DNA from 3 places in the Mesorhizobium sp. A623 genome. Region 2 is predicted to be linked to each of the others. Evidence: riboswitches for the same ligand, from Rfam matches in the RefSeq annotation. Region 2 holds a riboswitch; each other region holds the start of a gene.
The links. Region 2 has a riboswitch for cobalamin ahead of ACX3P1_RS14175 (TonB-dependent receptor plug domain-containing protein). Riboswitches for the same ligand answer to the same signal wherever they lie in the genome.
Positions count from the first base shown of each region.

Region 1: linked by a shared signal. The riboswitch ahead of ACX3P1_RS26465 (CbtB domain-containing protein) and the one ahead of ACX3P1_RS14175 (TonB-dependent receptor plug domain-containing protein) in region 2 are both predicted to bind cobalamin.
Region 3: linked by a shared signal. The riboswitch ahead of ACX3P1_RS04780 (DUF1636 family protein) and the one ahead of ACX3P1_RS14175 (TonB-dependent receptor plug domain-containing protein) in region 2 are both predicted to bind cobalamin.

Region 1 covers NZ_JBTMXB010000058.1:10,484-15,543, reverse strand. Annotated here, with positions in the region: gene ACX3P1_RS26475 (pyridoxal phosphate-dependent aminotransferase) at 1-606, shown strand, start outside; gene ACX3P1_RS26470 (histidine phosphatase family protein) at 603-1,187, opposite strand; adenosylcobalamin (AdoCbl) riboswitch at 1,291-1,446, shown strand; gene ACX3P1_RS26465 (CbtB domain-containing protein) at 1,450-1,659, shown strand; gene ACX3P1_RS26460 (CbtA family protein) at 1,671-2,423, shown strand; gene ACX3P1_RS26455 (hypothetical protein) at 2,485-3,060, shown strand; gene ACX3P1_RS26450 (hypothetical protein) at 3,190-3,573, opposite strand; gene ACX3P1_RS26445 (lysozyme inhibitor LprI family protein) at 3,588-3,947, opposite strand; gene ACX3P1_RS26440 (ABC transporter permease) at 4,100-5,044, opposite strand; gene ACX3P1_RS26435 (ABC transporter permease) at 5,041-5,060, opposite strand, start outside.
Region 2 covers NZ_JBTMXB010000012.1:12,334-17,393, forward strand. Annotated here, with positions in the region: gene ACX3P1_RS14160 (helix-turn-helix domain-containing protein) at 129-932, shown strand; gene ACX3P1_RS14165 (LacI family DNA-binding transcriptional regulator) at 1,041-2,066, shown strand; gene ACX3P1_RS14170 (adenosylcobinamide amidohydrolase) at 2,084-2,761, opposite strand; cobalamin riboswitch at 2,874-3,082, shown strand; gene ACX3P1_RS14175 (TonB-dependent receptor plug domain-containing protein) at 3,277-5,060, shown strand, end outside.
Region 3 covers NZ_JBTMXB010000003.1:171,169-176,228, reverse strand. Annotated here, with positions in the region: gene cobN (cobaltochelatase subunit CobN) at 1-2,041, opposite strand, end outside; gene cobW (cobalamin biosynthesis protein CobW) at 2,060-3,091, opposite strand; gene ACX3P1_RS04780 (DUF1636 family protein) at 3,094-3,519, opposite strand; cobalamin riboswitch at 3,544-3,745, opposite strand; gene ACX3P1_RS04775 (winged helix-turn-helix domain-containing protein) at 3,748-4,974, opposite strand.

The sequences.
Region 1 (5,060 bases), on a different contig from region 2:
ATGGGAAGTTTTTGGGATGCGGCGGAAATCATGCGCTTTATCGAGGCGCTGCCTGAAACCACGATGCTGATCCTGGACGAGGCCTATGGCGAGTTGGCGCCTGCCTCGGCGCTTCCGGCAATCGATATCGGGCGCACCAATGTCATCCGCATGCGCACCTTTTCAAAGGCTTACGGGCTGGCCGGCATCCGTTGCGGCTACGCCATCGGCGAGCGGCAGGTCATTGCCGACTTCGAGAAAATCCGCAACCACTACGGCGTCGGCCGCATGGCGCAGATTGCCGGCGTCGAGGCACTGGCCGACCAGGACTGGCTGCAAAGCGTCGTGGCGCGGGTCGATGTCGGTCGCCGACGAATTGCGGCAATCGCCGAGGCGAACGGATTGAAGCCGCTGCCTTCGGCCACCAATTTCGTCGCCATCGACTGCGGCCGCGACGGCGATTTCGCGCTCAAGGTGCTGAAAGGATTTTTGGCGCGCGACGTGTTCATTCGCAAGCCCATGGCGCCGGTGCTCAACCGATGCATCCGGGTCAGCGTCGGCCTCGACCATGAGATCGATATTTTCGCCGAGGAACTGTCCGGCGTGCTCGCGGCCGTGCGCGGCTAACGCTTTTTTGCCTTCGCCGGCATGACGCCGCTGGCGCGTAGCGCCCATCTGCGTCCGTCGGTGCGAAATTCAGCGACGCTCAGCGGCTCGCAATCGATGCGCCAGAACGATTCGAGCGGCGCGCCCAGCACATGAAGCACAGCCACGCGGACGACGGCCGGATGCGTCACAGCAATCGTATGGCCGCGCTCGCCGAGCAGCGCGTCCATCAAGGCGGCTATGCGAGCCGACAGTTCGGCGATCGCCTCGCCGCCATGCGGAGCCGCGGCAGGAACGGCCAACCAGGCCGCGATATTTTCTGGCTGCTGCCCGGAAATCGCGGCCAGCGTCTTTCCGCTCCATGAGCCCATATCCTGATCGGCAAGTTCAGGGCGTTCAACCGCTTGCAAGCCAAGGGCTTGCGCCGTTTGCCTGGCGCGCAGCGCCGGCCCTGTCCAGACGCGGTCGGCGCGGCGCAATTGCGGGCCGAGCGTGTTGGCCATCGCCACTGCGCCTGCCTCGAGCGGCTCATCGAGCGGGAACGCGGCGTGGCGCGTGGCGGCGGTTGCGCCGCTGCAGATCATTGTCAGGCGTCCGGTCATCGAGGAATCGCATCGCGTTTCGTTGGCTCAGCATAGCACGACCGTGCCGGCCCGACGGCCCTTCACGCCCAACACCCTCGTTGACAGGGTAACCGGCGCTGACTACTGTCGCCATTGAAGCAATGTGAGTGGAAACCGGTGAAAGCCCGGTACGGTCGCGCCACTGTGATCGGCTAGCGTTTGAAACGCGATGCCGAGAGTCAGGACTTCTTTCGTTGCTTCATGGCTCATCAACGGGACGCTGTATCCCAGGAGGCACATCATGTCCGACGCTACATTCAATCCAGACGTACGCCCGCTTCCGATCCCGCTCGGCGAAATCCTGCCATGGGCGATCTTCGGCGGGCTGCTTTGCCTTCTCGCCGTCTATTTCGTCGGCTCCGAGGAAGGCGCGATGTCGCTTTTCCGTGGCATGTACATCCACGAATTCGTGCATGACGGACGCCACCTGCTCGGCTTTCCCTGCCACTAAGGGGCTTTGACATGGTTGGTCGTCTTCTCCTTCGCGGGATGCTTGTCGGCATTTTCGCGGGTCTCCTGGCGTTCGGCTTTGCCCGGGTTTTCGGTGAACCCCAGATTGACCGCGCCATCGCGTTCGAAGAATTGATGGCGCAGGCATCCGGTGAAGCGCCGGATGAAGAAACCGAACTCGTTTCCCGCGCGACGCAGGCCGGCATCGGCCTGTTGACCGGTACCGTCGTCTATGGCGCGGCCCTTGGCGGGCTGTTCTCGCTGGTCTTTGCCTATGTCTTTGGGCGCATCGGCCGGTTCGGGCCGCGCGGCACCGCCGCTTTGCTCGCGCTGGCGGGGTTCATCGCCATCGTGCTGATACCGCAGATCAAATATCCAGCGACGCCGCCGGCCGTCGGCAACCCCGACACGATCGGGGTGCGAACGGAACTGTTCTTCATCATGATCGTCATTTCGATCGCCACGCTGGTCGCGTCCATCGGCCTGGCAAGGCGCTTGTGGGCGCAAGACGGAGCCTGGAACGCCTCGATCATCGCTGGAGCGGCTTTCCTGGCAGTCACCGTGGTCGCGCAATACGCCCTGCCCACCATCAATGACGTGCCGGAAAACTTTTCCGCCGACCTGCTGTGGCGCTTCCGCACCGCTTCGCTCGGGCTTCATGCCGTGTTGTGGACGGTAATCGGCCTCGTCTTCGGCGCAGTCGTCGAGCGTAATCTTGCCGGACGCTCGAACCATAAAATCACCGCACGCCCAGCCTTGCGCTAGTTAAGTGCGGCCTCAGCGTTCATCGTTCTTCGCGGCGGCGTCCCTTGCGGGTGCCGCCGCTTTGCTTTTTGCGGTTCCAGCAGGCGCTCATGGCGCGCGCTCGGGCGGGCCGATCAGCGGTATCTCGATCCCCGGCCTGTCTCATGGCCAGATGGCCGTCATCGCCGAATATCGCGGCGAAATTCTCGCGCTGGCCAAGCGACAGGCGAAAACCGACCCGACCTTCCGACGGCTGCTGACTTTCGCCGACGTCCAGTACAGCTACTGCCTATGGGGGCTGGTTCCCGGCAGCCTGCGCGACGAGGAAAGCCCCTTCAACGAATGCAGCCACGCCTATCTCTCGGCGGCGCAAGCGCTACTCGTCCATATGCGCGATATCTCCGACGACAAGCAGCCTACGGAAGCGCTGATCTCCCGGATCGACGCCGACATGGTGCGCAACCAGGCCTCGTTCGTGCAATGCCAGTTCAGCGGCGAAGCTTTCAACACCGCCGAGGTGATCTTCCCGATCTGGCGCAACGTTCCATCGCACACGCCAAGCCTCATCGCTTTCTCGACGCTGGCGATGGCGTTTGCGGGCGGCACGATTCTGCTTGCCGGCGGACGGCGGAAAGACGGCGACGATCAGCCGTGCTGAGCTATCGCCGCACGCCGTAGTTTGCCTTGGCGCCGCATGCATTTCGCCCATTCAAGTTTCGGCCGGGGCTAGCGTATCTACAGCCCGACCAGCGGCGTCCCGGCAGCCGGCCTAATCGTCATCGTCTGGCTAATCGTCATCGCCTGGATTATCGACAAGACAGCCCACGCCATTACACCCCTGGTAGTTGCCCTGGGTGTCGAAGTTCGGATTACCGTCTTTATCGTAACTCGGCCTGGTATCGACGTAGCTGTCACGCTTGCGTCGCGCTTCCTTGCGGTCGCGGTCTCGCTGTTCTTGCGCATTCATGCGATCCAATGAGCGCTGCTCGTCATCTGCACGCTGCGAACTTTGTTTCATCATGCAGTCGGCGAAGCCGTCAGTCCCCTGCGCGTAGCCGAAAGAAGCACACTTTTCCTGGTCCATCGAGCGCTGCTCTTCTGTGCTGACGCAGCCGACGACGGCTAACGGCACAAGCGCGAGCAGCACATATCGCATCTTGAAATTCGGCATTTTTTTACTCCCGGTCATTCTGCAGGTACCGGGCAAGCGAGATCGCCTTCCTGGCAGGTGAGATAAGCCTTCAATTGTTTGGTGCGATCCTTGGTAAATTCAGCCTGACATGCAGCGGCAACCATCGGCGCCGCAGACCCGCCGTCATCGCCGCTGGATTGGAAAATGCATTCGGCGTTTCGGAAGGCGATCCACGCCCTCTGCGCCGTGACGAGCCGCATCTTGCCGTCGGCGTCGTCCGCAAGCCGCTTCTGAATTTGCTTGAAGGTCTGGTTCAACGCTTGGTCGACTCTTTTGAGGTCCGAAGCTGGATCGGCCAGGGCCGCGGTGGCAGCAAATGACAGGGTGGCGACGGCAGCAAGAAAAAAGCGCATGGCTGTATCCCCCTCAAAATACCAGTGACCCCAAGCAAGCACACGCAAGGATGGCCAGCAAGCCTTTGGGAAACCATATAGTAAGCAAAAGGTTTCCCTTTCCGGGACGGCGAATGGACGAGGCAAGGCCCGTCGGTGCCGTCAATGTGATCCTACCGCTCCTCGCGGCGGAACGGCTTTAGCAGCGCCGAAGGCGCGACCGCATTGCGCGACATGAACGCCATCGCCACGATGGTCAGCACGAAGGGCAGCATCAGGAACGCCTCATAGGGGATATGGCCAAGGCCGCTCGCCTGCATCCGCAGCTGCAGCGCATCGACGAAGGCGAACAGCAGGGCAGCACCGGCAGAGCGCCACGGGTCCCAGCGGCCGAACACCACCAGCGCGATCGCCACCCAGCCGCGCCCGGAAACCACGCCGAAGGTGAAGGCGTTGAACTGCGCCATCGACAGGAAAGCGCCGGCCAACCCCATCAGCGCGCCGCCTATGATGACGGCCTGCATGCGGGTCGCGATGACGCTGACGCCGGCGGAATCGGCGGCGCGCGGGTTTTCGCCGACCATGCGGACCGACAGGCCCCAGGGTGTGCGGTAGAGGATGAAAGCGGAGATCGGCACGGCGAGGATCGCCATGTAGACCAACGTGAACTGGCTGAACACGGCCGGTCCCAGCACCGGAATATCCGACAGGAACGGGATCGCCACCGGCTTGAAGCCGACGATGTTGGGCGGCGTCGATTGCTGGCCGAAGATCAGGCGGTAGAGGAAATAGGCAAGGCCGGAGCCGAAAAGCGTCACACCGATGCCGCAGACGTGCTGGCTAAGGCCAAGCGCCACGGTGAACAGCCCATGCAGCGCGCCCATCAGCGCACCGGTGGCGACCGCGGCGGCGATGCCGACCCACAGGCTGCCGCTGAGATAGGCGCCGGTGAAACCGGTCATGGCCGACAGAAGCATGATGCCTTCGATGCCGAGGTTGAGCACGCCGGCGCGCTCGGAAAACATTTCGCCCAGCGTAGCGAAAGCCAGCGGCGTGGCGATGCGCAGGATGGCGGCCAGAAAACCGACCTGAAAGATCTGTTCCAGAACGACGCTCATTGTTGCGCCCCCACGC
Region 2 (5,060 bases):
CGCGCAAGCCGCGCCATGTTGCCGGAGACTGGCAAGTTCTGATACTATTATGGCGTGATAAACCTGACTGGTGCTCGATGCGGCCATTACTGGAACATTTGCCCGTACCGCCGGATGCGTCCTGGAGCATGCTGAACCGCCGGCTCCCCGACGCCATTCCGTTTCAGTGGCACCATCATCCCGAGTTCGAACTGACCCTGACGCTCAATTCGCGCGGCCAACGTTTCATCGGCGATCATGTGGGCAATTACGACCATGGCGACCTTGTGCTCGTCGGCCCCAATCTTCCGCACACATGGGCTTCCCGAGAAAAGCTCAACCCGGCCGAGCCGCATATGGCGCTGGTCCTCTGGTTCCGAAAGGAATGGATCGAGGGCCTGATCGAAGGAACCGTAGAACTTCGACCCATCGAACGGCTCATCGCCCGCGCCTCGACCGGATTGGCCTTCGAAACCGGGCTGGGCCGGACACTGGCGGAAAATTTCCAGGCGATCTATGCGCAACCGCCGGCGCAACGCCTCATGGGGCTGCTCGACATTCTGTTGCGGATCGCGGATGCCGAGGACAGCCAGCCGCTCTCGACCAGAGCGCCCCAGCCGGTGGGAGGAAGCCGGCTGCGCATCGATCGCGTCCTGCTGCACCTCCACCAGCACTATCCTGAACCGCTGCATCTGGCGGAAGTGGCCGAGATTGCCTCGCTGAGCGTCTCCGGCCTGCATCGCATGTTCCGCAAGCACACGCAGGCGAGCATCTCGGACTATCTGATCGGCCTGCGGATCGGCGAGGCGTGCTCGCGCCTTTCAGGCACGAACCAGCCCATCCAGCATATCGCCGACGAGGTAGGCTACGCATCGCTCGCCAATTTCAACCGGCAGTTCCGGCGGCTGCGCGGCATGTCGCCCCGCGAGTATCGCTCGTCATTCTCCCGATAGGCTGGTACCTGCAATCGGCCCGAGATCCACCGACTTTCCATCAAGCTCATTGATGAGTTTGCAATGGTGTGCAAAATATCGAGACCGACACATGGCCATGGCCTGAAATTGAAAATTCCAAAGCCTCAAAACAGCTTCTCAAGCGCCAAGCAGGTCGCGGAACTCGCGGGCGTCTCGCGTTCGGCGGTATCGCGCACCTTCACGCCGGGAGCAAGCGTCTCCAGCCAGACGCGCGAACGGGTGATGCAGGCCGCCGAACAACTCGGCTATCACGTCAATCATCTGGCGCGCGGCCTGATGCGGTCCTCCACAGGCATCGTCTGTCTGGCGGTTGCCGAAGCGGATACGCCGTATCAGGCGCGCATGCTGCAGGCGTTGGCCCGGCATTTGCGCGACGCGGGCAAGGTTATCATGGTCCTCAACACGTCCGGCCCAAGCCAGGACATAGACCATGCCCTCAAGCAGACATTCAACTACCGGGCCGATGCAACGGTCGTCTTATCTGGAGCGCCGCCGCAATCGCTGATCCGCAGTTGCCTTGAGAACGGGCAGCGTCTTATCCTGATCAACCGTGACGACAGGTTCTCCGGGCCGCACAATATCCAGGTCGACAGTGCCTCGGCGGCGGAGGCAGCCCTTCATGCGTTCGTGCGCGCGGGCTGCAAAAGACCCGCTCTGGTAACGTCGGCGGCAGGAACGCCGAGCCTTTTGAAGCGCGAAGAGGCCTTCGTATCGGCGGCCCGCAACCATGGGCTGGATGTTATCGTCTGGCGGGAAGGCCGAACCTCCTACGACACCGGCGCGCAGGGGGCGCGGCAATTGTTTGCAGGCAAGATGCGCCCGGATGCGGCCTTTTGCGTAACGGACCTGATCGCCTGCGGCTTTCTCGATACCGCGCGCCACGAATTCAAGCTGGACGTGCCGCGCGACCTTTGCGTCATCGGGTTCGACGACATCGAACAGGCCGGCTGGACGTCGTATCGGCTCACCACTTTTGCCCCTCCGATAGAGGCCATAGCCCTGCATGTAGCGGAACTGGTTTCCTCGCCGCAAGACGGCGTCAATACCAGCAGCCGCATGACCTTTGCCGCACCGATCGTCTGGCGCGAAACCGTAAGGCCCGGCCCCGCCTGAACCCCGTCAACACTAACCTATGGCTGAATGCCGGCCGAGGCCAGTTCCCGCCTTTCTTCGACCCAGAGCGCGCCGCCCTGGCTGACGGCGTCATACACCGCGCGGCCGATCGCGGCGCCGATGTCGGTATGCAGCCCGGCAAAATTCTCGCCGCCTTCCATGGATGGCGCTGCGACGGCGATACAATCGGTCCCGGTTCCGGTGACGGGCTTGCCGCCCTGACGCCAGTCCAGGTCGATGATGGCCGCGGTCCGGGCCTCGGTCGCGATCGATATAGCCTCGATCAGGGCGGCTTGAGAAAGCGGCCGGTCGATATGGGCGAGCAGGTTGATGGTGCCGACGGGGGCGCCAGCCAGCGGCGGCGCGCCAACCCTTGCGGCGTTGCCCAGGCCCACCGTCGCCAGGCAGGTCGCGGTGGCGGCACCGGATACCGCCGTTGCGAGATGATGGCGCTCCACATAGCGCGACGTCATCAGGTGGACCGCATCCGCGTGGCCTGCCGCCGCCATTCGCGTTTCGAGCAACCGGGCGGGATCGACGCCCAACGGCAGGTCGTCGTTTCGAACATGCAGCCACGCGACCTTGCGTGCCGTGACGAAACCCGGCCGGGTAAGCGACCAGCTCAGCACGGTCTGCGGAATGGCAAATTCCGCGACGAGAATGGGGCTGGCGCACGAAACTGAAAAGGCTTTCATGCCGGCTCTTCTTTCATTGCTCAAGCCAGCCGGCAAGATGCCCGCGCGCAGCCTTCAGAATTGTTTTGGAACTTCGGCCCTTGAGCGATTGACGCCCCTGCCCGCGCCGACTAGTTTCCGCGCTGGAACTGGTGCCGCCGCAAGGTGGTTTAAAAGGGAACACGGTGAAGCCGGCAAACCGGCCGAAACCGAGACTGCCCCCGCAACTGTAACCGTTGAGCCTTCTCCCATTTGCCACTGAACGCGCCTGGCGCGCTCGGGAAGGCGGAAGACCGGCAATGACACGGAAGTCAGGAGACCTGCCATTCCAGTCACCCATGCCCGAACACGAGGGGTGTTCAGGCGCGGTCGTCCGTGGCGGTGACACGATAACGTGTTGCCGCGCGCCGGGACGGTCGAGGGGGTGGAAGATCAACCCCGCCAATCGCTGGAACCAGAACGCGGCTTGAGATGAGCCAGTGGCGAACAGCTTCGCCTGCAAAGTTCTGGAGGTCGAATTGAAGAAGATAATCGGGATGGCCGGCGCGTTGGCGCTGGTGTTGACAGGCCACGCAGGAGCGCAGGAAGCCGGCACGGACGCTTCCGGTGCAACGAAGCTCGACCGCATCCTCATCACCACGCCCTTGCGGCGTGAATCGTCGCTGGAACGGTCGACGTCATCGGTAACCGTGGTAAGCGAGGAAGAGATCAAGCAGTCGGCGGCTTCCGACTTGCTGTCCCTGTTGAAGGCCTATCCAGGCGTCACCGTGACCGCCAATGGCGGCATGGGCGCGGATTCGAGCATTTCGCTGCGTGGAACCACCGCCGCGCAGACGCTCGTGCTCGTCAATGGCGTACGCGCAGGCTCGGCAACGTCGGGAACCGTCAACCTGTCCGGCATTCCGCTGGCTTCGATCGAACGCATCGAAATCGCCAAGGGCGGCCATTCGGCACAATATGGCGCGGACGCCATCGGCGGCATCATCAACATCATCACCAGGCAGGGCGGCATCTGCGCCGACGGAAGCAAAAGCTGCGGTACGGTCACGGTGGGCGTCACACATCCCTGGGGTGGGTACCTGTCCGGCAATCTGCAAGGCCAGAGCGACGGCGGCACCAACTATTCCTTCGGGGCCCAAGTGCTGGGGACGCAGGGCTACGACTTCACCGTACCTTCCGCCTATGGGCACGAGCCGGACAAGGACGGTTTCCGGCAAGGCTCGTTCAATTTCTCGCTGTCGAAGGATCTGGACTGGGGCCGGGTTTATGCTGACGGGCTTTACGCGCGTGGCCGCAACCAATACGACCGCCAGCCGGTGAACGAGGCCGATACCAGCAATTTCTCCGGCCGTATCGGCGCGCGTATCGACCATTCCGATAGCTGGTCGTCCACCGTCGAACTGATGACCGCGCTCGACTATGCCTCGAACTTCGGGCCGAGCGAAAAAGGCGACGATTTCGACACGCTGCGCTATGGCATTCTCGCCTCCACGCAAAAAACGTTCGAGGTCGGTGAAGCGAAACATACGCTGTCGGGCGGGGTCGAAGCCTATCGCGATACGGTCGATGGCAGTTCCATCTCCGCTGTCGCTTATGCCAAGACGGAACGCGACCTGACGGGCGTCTTCGGCCAATATTCGTTCGAGTACGAGGCGCTTACCGTCGATAGCGGCCTGCGCTACGATCACGACGAGCAATTCGGCAGCGCCACCACCTACAATATCGGCGCAAGCTACGAACTGACGGACGGGCTGGTGGCGCGCACCTCCTACGCCACCGGCTTTCGCGCCCCGACCTTCAACGACCTCTATTATCCCGACCCCTATCTGTCGGGTAACCCGGACCTGAAGCCGGAGCGGTCGCGGTCCTACGAAATCGGCTTGAACTGGCAGGCCACGACCCAGACAAGCCTCGACATGGCGGTCTATCGCACGCAGGTGAAAGACCAGATCAACTGGGCGCCCATCGACCCCAACGACGCGTGGGGGCCGTGGCACCCGGACAACATCGATCAGGTGCAGATAACCGGTTTTGAGGCGACCCTGGCGCATGAATTCAACGCCGAGTGGAGCGGCCGGCTGGGCATCGACATTCGCGAGCCGCTCAACAAAAGCCCCGGCGTGCATGGCAAATACGTTGCCTATGGCGACCGCTTCAACGCCACCGCCGGGCTGACCTACAAGCCGACGACGAAACTCGAGCTTTCGGCCGCCGTCATCTATGGCAGGGCGCGCTATGCCGACGCCGCCAACCTCGTCAAATTGCCGGACTATGTGACGGCGGACTTCACGGCGCTCTATGCGCTCGACGAGCAGTCGCA
Region 3 (5,060 bases), on a different contig from region 2:
CGGGCGAGCGGCCGTAAATATGCAACCCGTCTTTGATGGCGAAATCCTTCAGGTCGCACAGCCAGGCATCGATGCGGCGCAGGGCTTCGTCGGGCGCATCGGTTTTCGCGACGCCCGCTTCCTTGGCGAGGTTGGTTTGCGCGGCGGTTTCGACGATCAGCTTGGCCAGCAGGTCGCGGCGGCGGCGGTCGAGGCCGTCGGCTTGCGCATACTCGTCCACCAAGCGCTCGAGCTTCTGCTGGTTTTCGTCCAGTCCGGCTTCCATCAGCGGCGGCGGCAGGTGCCCGAGCGTCACGGCCGAGATGCGGCGCTTGGCCTGTGCTGCCTCGCCCGGATTGGAAACGATGAAGGGATAGACGACGGGGAGCGAGCCGGTGACGATCTCGGGAAAGCAATTTTCGCTCATGGCGACCGTCTTGCCGGGTAGCCATTCCAGCGTGCCATGCGCACCGACATGGACGATGGCATGGACGCCAAGCACCCTTCGCAGCCACAGGCCGAAGGCGAGCAGTTCATGGCGCGGCGGCAGCGTCGGGTCGTGATAGTCGGCGCGGCGGTCGGCGGAGCGTCCACGATCGGGAGCCAGTGTTACGGTGACATTGCCGAAGGTGGCGGCGCGGAAGGGTATTTGGGGGTGGGTCGTGTTCAGTTTTCCCCAAGCTGCCTCGACGGCCTCGCATGCGGCGGCGGGCAGTTCTTCGGACAAGGCAAAATAGTCGGAGGTGCTCAAACCGTGGCTGTCGCGCACCAGCAGTTCCAGCAGCGCGCGAGGCGATTGCGGAATCGCTTCAACGGCATAGCCGTGGTCTTTCATGTCGTGCAGCATGGCTAGAACGCTGGAAGGCACATCGAGGCCGACCGCGTAGCCGGTGCGGCCGGGCGCGCTTGGATAGTCGGGGATGAGGATCGCAAGTTTGCGTTCAACTCGCGGTGTGCGTTGCAGGCGGATGAAGGTTTTTATGCGCTCCGCAACCTGCGTGACGCGATCCGGTTCGGGACGATTGGCGAGCGCGCGCAGCCCGAGCGCCGGATCGGTGTCCATCTCGCCCTTGAACGAGATCGCGCCGGCCAGGATACGGCCGTCAAGTTCGGGCAGGACCACGTGCATGGCGAGATCGGCGGGGGCGAGGCCGCGCTGGTTTTCTTGCCAGATATCGCGGCGCGTCGTTGCCACGATTACCTGGAATACCGGCACGCCGGCGCGGTCGAACAGCGTCTGGCTGCCCGGTTCAGCACCCGAGGCGAAGGCCGTGGCGGCGACGATGGCAGAGGGGTTCAGCGTGGTAAGAGCGGTTTCGACGACGGCAAGCGAGGCCGGGTCCTTCAGGCTGGAGACGAAGATGGGAACAGGCGTCATGCCGCGCTGCCGGAGCGCTTCGGTCAAGGAATCGATGGGGGCGATATCGGCCGCTTGCAGCATGGAGCGATAGAAGAGAATGGGAACGACGGCGGCCGTTTTGTTCTCGATGCAAGGCGCTTCGACGACGCCTCTGCCCGGCTCGTAATAGCCTGCCTTAGGCACGGTGACCGGGTCGGCGGCGGAAATGTCTGTTCCGGCCAGTTGCGCTAGGCGATGCACCAGGGCTGCCATGTTGGCGGAGCCGCCTTCGCGAAAATAGTCGAGCAGCGCGTCGAGCTCGGTGCGGGGCAGGGTGGAGGCCTCGATCAGCCGCAAGTCCTCGTCGCGGCATTCGCCGGGCAGCAGCGCCAGTTTAATGCCGCGAGCGCGCGCGATGGAGGCAAGCTGGTCGCAGCCGTAGCGCCACCAGTCATAGCCGCCAAGAATACGGACAAGGATGACTTTTGCATGCTGCGCAACGCTGTCGATCCACAAATCGACGGACATGGGATGGCGCAAATCGCGCAAGGGCGCGAGCCGCATCGACGGCAAGCGCTGCGCGTCGGCCTGCCATGCAGCCGCCAGACCGGCCAGATCACTATCGGTGAAGGACAGCGCCACCACATCCGCCGGCGTCTGCCGCAGATCGACAGGCTCGGCGAGATCGTCGAGCGAGGCGGAAGTGGTGGTCAGGATGTGCATCGTGAGCCAGTGTTGCGGTCAGCCGATCAATATTTTCTCAATGGCCGGACGATTGAGCCCCTTCAGGCCGATGACTACCAGGCGCGAGCGGCGGTCGTCTTCGGCCGTCCAGGCGCGGTCGTAATAGTGGGTGACGCGGGGGCCGACCGCTTGCAGCAAAAGCCGCATCGGCTTGGCCGACACTTCAACGAAGCCCTTCACACGCAGCACGTTTTCCTGTTCGGCGGTGGCGGCGACGCGCTTGGCGAGGTCGTCGGGGTTCGCGATCGAGGGGATGTCGATGATGATCGAATCGAAATCGTCGTGCTCATGGCCGCCCATGCCGTCGTGATGGCTCCAGCGGTTTTCGATGTCGTCTTCGACGGCGAGGCCGAGGCCGAGCAGCACCGACGGATCGACCTTGCCTTGCGAGACCGGCAGGGTTTTGACGGCGCGGGCACGGCTCTTGGCGATGATGTCGTTGGCGCGCGCCATGGCGGCATCGTCCATGAGATCGCTCTTGGACAGGATGATGAGATCGGCGCAGGCGACCTGATCCTCGAACACTTCCTCGACCGGATCGTCATGGTCGAGCGTCGGGTCGGCGGCGCGCTGGGCGGCCAGCGCATCCATGTCGGAAGCGACCTGACCGGCGGCAAGGGCCGCTCCGTCGACCACGGCGATGACGCCATCGACCGTGACGCGGCTTTTGACCGCCGGCCACTGGAACGCCTGGACCAGCGGTTTGGGCAGGGCAAGGCCGGACGTTTCGATCAGGATGTGATCGACAGGAGGTTGGAGTGACAGGATACGGTCGAGCGCGGGCACGAAGTCGTCGGCGACGGTGCAGCAGATGCAGCCATTCGCGAGTTCGACGATGTTTTCTTCCGGACAGGTGTCGATGCCGCAGCCTTTAAGAATTTCGCCGTCGACGCCGATGTCTCCAAATTCGTTGACGATGAGGGCCAGCCGCTTGCCGCTGGAGTTCTCCAGCAAATGGCGAACCAGCGTGGTTTTTCCCGAACCGAGAAAGCCGGTGATGACGGTGCAGGGAACACGGGATGCGGTCATGGTCAGTCCTTCAGCGTGGCAAGGGGAGGGATGCGCGCGACAAGGCCGCGCTTCAGCGAATCGGGGCGGCCGCGCCAGGGGATGAGACCGTCGCTGGACGTGGCGAAGAGTTTTGCGCCGGCGACGAGATCGGGGCCGCTGGTTACGGTCAGGTCGCCGAAAACATAGCTCCAGCAGCCGTCGCGCAGGATGGCTGCGCTGAGGCGGCGCTTGCAGTTGCCAAGGCATTCGACGGTGCGGATATGGATGTTTTCGTCGATAGCGGCGCGGCGTGTATTTTCCGCCAACGTCTCGCCTGCGCTGGGACGGGCATCCGAGCCGGTTTCGTCGCGGCACGATGAACAGACGATGATCGTCGCCTCGATACCGGATAGAATATCGGCGGACTCAGCCGGAAAATTGCCGTTCTGGTTCAAGACCTGCTCCATGCCCGGAAACCCGCCAGGCTATCGGATTATTTCTCGCAGACGGCAGGTCTCCTGGCTCGCGGGTCATCGCCTTGGCCGCCTTCCCAGGAAAATCCCAGTGGCATTCGGCCTTGGCTCGTCGCTTACAGTTGCGGGGACAGCCGCGGATTTGCGACTTTCGTCGCGCACCGCATTCCCTCTTCGCTCCTCCCTGTGAAAAGAGGAGACCGTCTGGAGCGGATTTAGGCGTTAGTGAGAGGCCGTGTCAACGTGTCGATGCGACAGCGCGATGTCGGCCAGCGCCGGTCCGAGATCGCCGGCCGGCGTGATTTCGATATGTTCAAGGCCGAGCCAGCCCTGCATCTGCTTCAGTTCCTCGAAAAGATGGGCGGCGGCGTCTGTGGGTGCGGTCGCTTCGGCGTAGGCGGCGTGGACGCGCAGCACGCTTGCCGGGCGGTCGGCCTTGAGGTCGACGCGGGCAGCGATTTTATCGCCGAGCAGGAAAGGCAGCACATAGTAGCCATATTGGCGCTTTTCGGCCGGCGTGTAGATTTCGATCCGGTAGCGGAAGTCGAACAGGCTTTCGGCGCGCGAGCGCTCGAACACCAGCGGATCGAAAGGCGCGAGCATGGCGCGCGCCTCGACTCGGCGCGGCATGCGGGCGTCCTTGTGCAGAAAAGCCGGCTTGTTCCAGCCTTCGACGCGGACGGGCAGAATTTCGCCTTCATCGACCAGTTCTTCCAGCCTGCCCTTCATGTCGGCGGGAGAAAGGCGAAAATAATCGCGTAAACAGTTGGCGGTGGCGATGCCGTGCGCGCGGGCCGATATGCGCAGCAGTTCGCGGTGGGCGTCGGCGGGCGAAGGCGTGGGCAGATCCAGAACCGCCTGCGGCAGCACGCGTTCGGGCAGGTCGTAAAATCGCTTGAAGCCGCGCCGATAGGCGGTGGTGATGCGGCCGGCCCAGAACAGCCATTCGAAGGCGTGCTTAGCCTCGCTCCAACCCCACCAGCCGCCGGAACCTTTCTGGCCGTCAAGCTCGGATGCGGCAATCGGCCCGCGCGCCACGATTTCGCGAAAAATGTCTTCTATATAGGCGGCGCGTTCGCGGCCGAATTTGGCGAGGCCGCCATACATGCCGTCGCCGCGCTCCGCCCGCGCCATGCGCCAGCGCATCAATGGCCAGGTTTCGACCGGAAGGTAGGAAGCTTCGTGCGCCCAATACTCGAAGACTGCACGTTTTCGTGAAATGGCAGCATTGTCGAGCAGCGAAAGCGGGTAGGGGCCGAGCCTGGAATAAAGCGGCATGTAGTGCGCGCGGATCACGGCGCTGACGGAATCGATCTGCAACAGGCCGGTCCGCGACAAAACGCGCGAAAAATGCCGGCGGTCCGGCGTGCCGGCTGGCCGCGTGTCACAGAAGCCTTGTGCAGCAAGCGCTATGCGGCGCGCGAGCCGGAGCGATATGTTTTCCTTCATGCCGGTTCCGGGCAATCCTTGAGCTTGGGGGCGGTGATTCCACGCATGGTAACAGGCATCCGGTACAGGAATGTCAGGAGATAAAA